DNA from 3 places in the Halomonas salsilacus genome. Region 2 is predicted to be linked to each of the others. Evidence: riboswitches for the same ligand, from Rfam matches in the RefSeq annotation. Region 2 holds a riboswitch; each other region holds the start of a gene.
What was found. A riboswitch is a leader RNA that binds a small molecule or an ion and turns the genes downstream of it on or off. The one in region 2 is predicted to bind thiamine pyrophosphate.

Region 1 (2,259 bases), on a different contig from region 2:
GTTCTGCAGGGTGTCCACGCTGGAGGCCACCAGGGTCACCGCCAGCACCAGGGCCGGCAGGCCCAGCCACGCCGGTGCGGCGGAGAGCAGCGCGAAGAAGGGGATCGGCGGCTGGCCCAGCGGCAGCGCCTGCATGGCCGCCAGCATGCCCAACCCGCCGATGGCCATCACCACCAGCAGACTGCTGGCCCCGCCCAACAACGCCCCGCGGCCCAGAGCACGGTCATCCGCGGCCGCCCAGATGCGCTGCCAGTAGCCCTGGTGAAAGAGATTGGCCGCGGTGACCGCGATCACCAGGGTCAGCGACACGGAGAGCGCGCTGCCGATGGGGATGGACGGCATCACCGCCCCGGCCGGCATGGGCGGCAGCCACCACCAGGCCACGCCGCCGACCAGCACCAGCAGGGTCAGCAGCAGCCAGGCCTGCCAGCGGTCCGTGGCCAGGCTCGCCCGCAGCCCGCCCAGGGTGGTGTAGACCAGGGTGACCACCGCCACGCCGAGGATCACCAGCGAGGGCGGCACGTCAGAGAGCAGCGCGGCGATGGCGCCGATGGCGGTCAGCTCGGCCGCCAGGAAGATGGCCATGTAGGCCACGGAAACGAAGGAGACCCAGCGCCGCACGCCGGCGCCATAGCAGGCCTCGGCGAATTCGCCGATGCTGCGCCCCTCCGGCAGGTAGCGGCGGATAGAGGGGCCATAGAGCCCAATGATCAGGAACGGCAGCGACGAGCCGATGGCGTAGCCGGCCAGCGCCACCGGCCCCACGAAGGCACCGATCTCCGGCGGCGCGAAGAGGATCCAGGCGCCCATGCTGGACGCCAGGAATGACAGGCCGATGGACTGGGCGCCCTGGGAGTTGCGCGCGGTGACGTAGTCATCGAGAAGGCCATCGGCCCGGCGGGCCCTCAGGCCCAGGAAGGCAAAGCACAAGAGCGCCGCGCCGAGCACGGCAGACGTCAGGTAGGGCATGTCGCACTTCCTCCGCCGGTGTGAACCGGATCAGGTTCCAGGGTCGGCGCATGGCCCTCTCAGCCCTCGCAGATGCGGTGGGACTCCCCTGGCGACAAGTGAATGAATGGTGGGTGTCCTTCCTCGCGTCCCGGCCGGCCTGGCCGATAGCGGAAGGAACGAGAGTCATGATAGCGCACGCGCTTGGTTCGAACGACCACCTCCTAACCCCGCTATCCCCCCATAACGCCACCTATCAATCACGCACCCATCAGGAATCGACAGTTGGGGAAAAATCACGGCGACATCCCGATGAACTGGCTATGGTGTTTATCTGGAAGCAGTCAAGCCTGCAGCGTTAATTGATTGCGTCTCAAGCCAACTTAACCAGCCAACAGGGTGGGGGTATCGTGAAAATACAACAGTTAGCGAGAAGCTGGATTGCAGGGGTTGTGCTGATGGCGGTATCGGCGGCTGTCTTGGCGCAGTCGGAGGAACGGCACGTAGTGGTGCTCGCCACCGGTGGCACCATAGCCGGGGCAGGGGCCTCCGTCGCCGATAGCGCGACCTACGCCGCCGCCACGGTACCGGTCGATAAGCTACTGGCGGGCTTACCCGAATTGGAAAACCTTGCTCGGGTCAGCGGGGAGCAGGTCTTTCAGATCGCCTCCGAAAGCTTCAACAATGAAAATCTGCTTGCCCTGGGCCAGCGCGTATCGGAGTTGACCAAGCAGGCCGATGTCGACGGAATCGTCATCACCCACGGCACCGATACCCTGGAGGAGACCGCCTTCTTCCTAAATTTGGTGGTGCAAACCGACAAGCCAATCGTGCTGGTGGGCTCCATGCGCCCTGGCACTGCCCTGTCCGCCGACGGCGGCCTGAACCTCTACGGTGCCGTGAGCGTCGCTGCCAGCGAGGATGCCATGGGCAAGGGGGTCCTGGTGACCATGAACGACGACATCTTGAGCGGGCGTGACGTCAGCAAGAGCATCAACATCAAGACCAACTCCTTCCAGAGCCAGTGGGGCCCGCTCGGCATGGTGGTCGAAGGGCGCAATTACTGGTTCCGCGACCCGGTCAAGCGTCACACCACTTCATCCGAATTCAACATCGATGATATCGACACCCTGCCAGCCGTCGATATCGTCTACGGCTACGGCAACATGAATACCACGGGCATCGAGGCCTACGGCGAGACCAACATCGCGGCACTGATCCATGCCGGTACGGGCAATGGCTCGGTAGCGGCACCGGCGGTCGATGCCTTGAAGGCACTGCGTGACAAGGGGGTGAATATCATCCGTTCTT
Region 2 (2,259 bases):
CCGCAGCCCCGAACCGCGTACCGCTCAGGTCATGCGCTGCAGGGTGCGGTCGGCGAACAGCCACTGGTGGCCCAGCACCGCCACCACGTGTCCACCGATCACCAGCCACAGCAGGTTGGCGGCCACCTCATGCACCTCCTCGAAGGCTTCCTCCAGCCACTCGATCTCCGCCCCGGCGGGGACCAACGGAAGGCCGAAGAAGGCCACCCCGTGTCCGCTGCCAACGGCGGCCAGCAGGCCGGAGACAAGGATCAGCCCCAGCAGGCCATAGAGGGCCAGGTGGCCCAGCAAGGCCGCCCACTGCCAGTGGGCGGGGGGTGCCAGGCGTCCGCGGTTGATCCAGCGCCAGACCAGGCGGAAGGCCAGCAGCCCCAGCAACAGCAGGCCAATGCTCTTGTGCAGACCCATGGCGCTGCTCTTGCTCAGGGCATCCATCCACCAGTCGCTGACCAGCATCAGCAGCAACAACGGCACCATGGCCCAGTGGACCAGGCGGGAGACGACGCCGTAGCGTTGTTCGGAATCGAGCCAGTTCATCGTGATCACTCCTCTGTGGGTAACGTGATCCTTGTACGACGCGGCGCCTGTCCACAGGCTGACAGGCGCGTTCATGCGCCATTCATCTGCGGCCTTTACAGCCGTCCGGCCGGCGGGGATAGTGGTGCCATGACGACAGGGGCGCCGCGGTGGAGAGCTGCCGCGGCTGAGAGGCACCCTTGGCACCTGACCCGGATAATGCCGGCGTAGGGAGTCGTGCAGCCGAGGCTCCGCCTGCCTGCACCTCCCGCGCCCGGGAGGCCGCATGTCCCATACGAAATTCCCCTCGCTCGACCCCGCCGCCCACCTGGCCCGGGTGCGCGCGCGTGCCCCGCTGGTCCACAACATCACCAACCTGGTGGCCATGAACACCATGGCCAACGTGCTACTGGCCATCGGCGCATCGCCGGCCATGGTGCATGCCCGGGAGGAAGCCGCCGAATTCACCGCCATCGCCGACGCCCTGACGGTCAATATCGGCACCCTCTCGCCCCATTGGGTCGACGCCATGATCGAGGCCGCGGAGGCAGCCCGCCTGACCGGCAAGCCCTGGGTGCTGGACCCGGTGGCGGTAGGTGCCACCGCCTACCGGCGTGAGACCGGGGCGCGCCTGCTGGAGCGCCTGCCCACGGTGATTCGCGGCAACGCCTCGGAGATCATCGCCCTGGAGGCCCGCGGGGCCCGCGGGGCCGGCGGGCGCGGCGTCGACAGCAGCGACCCGGCCGAGGCCGCCGAGCAGGCCGCCATCGGCCTGGCCCGCCGACTCGGTTGCGTGGTGGCGGTGACTGGCGAGGTAGATCTCGTCACCGACGGCCGGCACCTGACGTACGTGCACGGTGGCCACCCGCTGATGCCGAGGGTCACCACCCTGGGCTGCTCGCTGACCGGGGTGGTAGCCGCCTTCCTGGTCGGCGCCGAGGACCCCTTCGAGGCCACCGTGGCGGCCCTGGCCTGCTACGCCGCGGCCGGGGAGCTGGCCGGCGAGGCGGCCAGGGGCCCGGGGAGCTTCGCCGTGGCCTTCCTCGACGCCCTGCATGCCCTGGACGGCGACACCCTGAGGGGTCGCCTGCGACTGGAGATGACCGATGCGACTTGATCTCTCCCTGTATCTCGTCACCGACCCCGGCCTGTGCGCCGGACATGGCCTGATCGAGACCGTGGTGGCCGCGGTGCGCGGCGGGGTGACGGTTGTGCAACTGCGCGACAAGCACGCCTCTGATGACGAGATGATCGACCAGGCCCGGCGGCTCAAGGCGGCGCTGGCCGGCAGCGGCGTGCCGCTGATCATCAACGACCGCCTGGCGGTGGCGCTGGAGAGCGGCGCCGACGGCCTGCATATCGGCCAGGACGACGGCGAGGTAGCCGCCGCCCGCGCGGCGCTGGGCGAGCGCGCCCTGCTCGGCCTCTCGGTGCAGACCCCAGCGCAGCTCGCCCGGGTGGATGCCGAGCGCCTCGACTACCTGGGGCTGGGGCCGGTGTTCGCCACCCCAAGCAAGCACGACCACGCCGAGCCGCTGGGCTTCGCGGGGCTGGCCGCACTGGTGGCGGCCAGCCCCCTGCCGGCGGTGGCCATCGGCGGGCTCAAGGCCGAGCACGCGATGGCGGTGCGCCAGGCCGGCGCCGGTGGGCTGGCGGTGATCTCGGCGATCTGCGGCCGCTCCGACCCGGAGGCCGCGGCGCGCCTCATCTTCACCGAAAGATGAGGACAAAAGAGGAGGTTTA
Region 3 (2,259 bases), on a different contig from region 2:
CAAACAGCGCCCTGACTTGCACCTCCCCCTCGCCGGGAGCGGGCAGCGGCTCCTCGCGCAGGGCGCCTTGACCCGGCGCCAGGGTCCAGAAGGCGGTGGCAGTGTCGAAAGACATGAAGGCTCCAGCGAGAAGGGAAAGAAATACCTTTACAATAATGGTACATATACCACATTGCGCACAACTTTGGCGGCACCGGAGGTTTCCATCGCGGCCGGCTGCTAAGGTAATCATCATGGGCCCTGAGCCTCAGCATAGCGGCAATGCCCAGCGACCATGCCCAGCGACAATTCCACCGAGAATGGCTATCGACAACAACCCGGGTGTCCCCATGCCCCTCACCACCTCGAACCAGGACATCGCCGATGACGCCGCCAGCGCGGCAAGTCAGGTGCGCGTGGGCATGGAGCTGGGCCTGGGCGGCGTCGCCCTGCTGGCGCTGCTGGCCACCCTGGGGCTACTGACAATCGGGCTGGGCACCGGCGCCTCCCCCTGGGTGGCACCGCTCGCCATCGGCACCTACCTGGGCATGGCGGCTCTGCTGTGGCGCGCCTTGAGGCGCTGCCCGCGGCGCCCGGACGGTCTCGGCGCGGCCAACCGGGTCACCCTGGCACGCGGCGTGCTGGTGGCCCTGCTGGCCGGCACCCTGGCCGACCCGGCGCTGATGGCCGCCCGGGGGACGTGGCTCTTCGCCCTAGCCCTGGTCGCCCTGAGCCTGGACGGCGTGGACGGCTGGGTGGCCCGGCGCACCGCTAGCGCCAGCGCCCTGGGGGCACGCTTCGACATGGAACTCGACGCCTTCTTCATCCTGGTGCTCTGCCTGGCCCTGCTGTTGCTCGAGCGGGTCGGCCCCTGGGTGCTGGCCATCGGCGCCATGCGCTACGCCTTCGTGGCGGCACGCTGGCGCTGGCCCTGGCTCGCCGCCGACCTCCCCGAGAGCTTCCGGCGCAAGGCGGTCTGCGTCTGGCAGGTCGCCGCTCTGATGCTCGCCCTGCTGCCGGCCATGTCCGATCTGCTCGCCACCTGGCTGGCGGTCACCGCCCTGGCGGGACTGGCCGCCTCCTTCGCGGTGGACGTGCGCTGGCTCTACCGCCACCGGTAAGCCTCGGGGCTGGCAGATCCGCCCGGGGCTGCTAGACTTGCCTCACGCTTGACGGGGTGCCGGTGAAGTCCGGCTGAGATGGCGCAGGGGTCTCTCCAGACATGGAGATGAGTCGAGCGCTGGTCCCGTTGAACCTGATCCGGTTAGTACCGGCGTAGGAATCAAGCGGGCCAGGACACCACGCCATTTTCCCCTCCCGGCCCCTCGTCTCTACTCTACGCCCCTGCTCCGGATCCCCACTCGACTCCGGAGACAGCCGATGGGCTACCGCTTCAGCGACCTCACCGCCGCCTGCCAGGATGACTGGCGCGCCTATATCGAGCACGATTTCGTGCGCGGCCTGGGCGACGGCACCCTCGACGAGGACGCTTTTCGCCACTACCTGAAGCAGGACTACCTGTTCCTGATCCATTTCGCCCGGGCCTATGCGCTGGCCGCCTACAAAAGCCGCACCCTGAGTGACCTGCGCCAGGCCCATGAGGGCCTCAAGGCGATCGTCGATCTCGAGCTTGGCCTCCACGTGGGGTACTGCCAGGAATGGGGCATCGCCGAGGCCGACCTCGCCGCCCTGCCCGAGGCCCGTGCGACGCTCGCCTACACCCGCTATGTGCTCGACACCGGCAACCGAGGCGACCTGCTCGACCTGCACGTGGCCCTGGCCCCTTGCCTGGTGGGCTACGGCGAGATCGCCGATTGGATCAACGCCCGACCCTCCACCCGGCGCGGCAACGCCAACCCCTATGACGCCTGGATCGCCATGTACGAAAGCGAAGAGTTCCAGGCCGCCCGCCGCGCCGAGGTGGCCTGGCTCGACGCCCGCCTGGCCGACGTTACCCCCGCACGCTTCGAGGAACTCACCCGGGTGTTCCATGACGCCACGCGCCTGGAGATCGACTTCTGGCAGATGGGGCTCGACCGAGCCCTTTAACGCCCCACGACTCACCACAACAAAAGCCACAACAAGGAAAGCCCCATGAGCAAGACCGCCCACTTCTGCTCCATGTGCGGGCCCAAGTTCTGCGCCATGAAGATCAGCCAGGAGGTCCGTGACTATGCGAATGACCACGGGCTGAACGGCGACCAGTAAGCGCTGATCAAAGGCATGGAGGAGCAAGCGGAGAAGTTCCGCGACAAAGGTAGCCAGCTCTATCAGGAGGTA

Region 1: linked by a shared signal. The riboswitch ahead of ACR80S_RS01345 (sodium:solute symporter family transporter) and the one ahead of thiM (hydroxyethylthiazole kinase) in region 2 are both predicted to bind thiamine pyrophosphate.
Region 3: linked by a shared signal. The riboswitch ahead of tenA (thiaminase II) and the one ahead of thiM (hydroxyethylthiazole kinase) in region 2 are both predicted to bind thiamine pyrophosphate.

The regions. Positions count from the first base shown of each region.
Region 1 is NZ_JBPKAQ010000001.1:294,924-297,182, reverse strand. It holds gene ACR80S_RS01345 (sodium:solute symporter family transporter) at 1-969, opposite strand, end outside; TPP riboswitch at 959-1,069, opposite strand; gene ACR80S_RS01340 (asparaginase) at 1,359-2,259, shown strand, end outside.
Region 2 is NZ_JBPKAQ010000011.1:100,976-103,234, forward strand. It holds gene ACR80S_RS15125 (cytochrome b) at 25-537, opposite strand; TPP riboswitch at 665-767, shown strand; gene thiM (hydroxyethylthiazole kinase) at 803-1,633, shown strand; gene thiE (thiamine phosphate synthase) at 1,623-2,240, shown strand.
Region 3 is NZ_JBPKAQ010000012.1:44,142-46,400, reverse strand. It holds gene ACR80S_RS15430 (zinc-dependent alcohol dehydrogenase) at 1-115, opposite strand, end outside; gene ACR80S_RS15425 (CDP-alcohol phosphatidyltransferase family protein) at 330-1,100, shown strand; TPP riboswitch at 1,143-1,278, shown strand; gene tenA (thiaminase II) at 1,360-2,028, shown strand; partial or broken gene ACR80S_RS15415 (hypothetical protein) at 2,077-2,259, shown strand, end outside.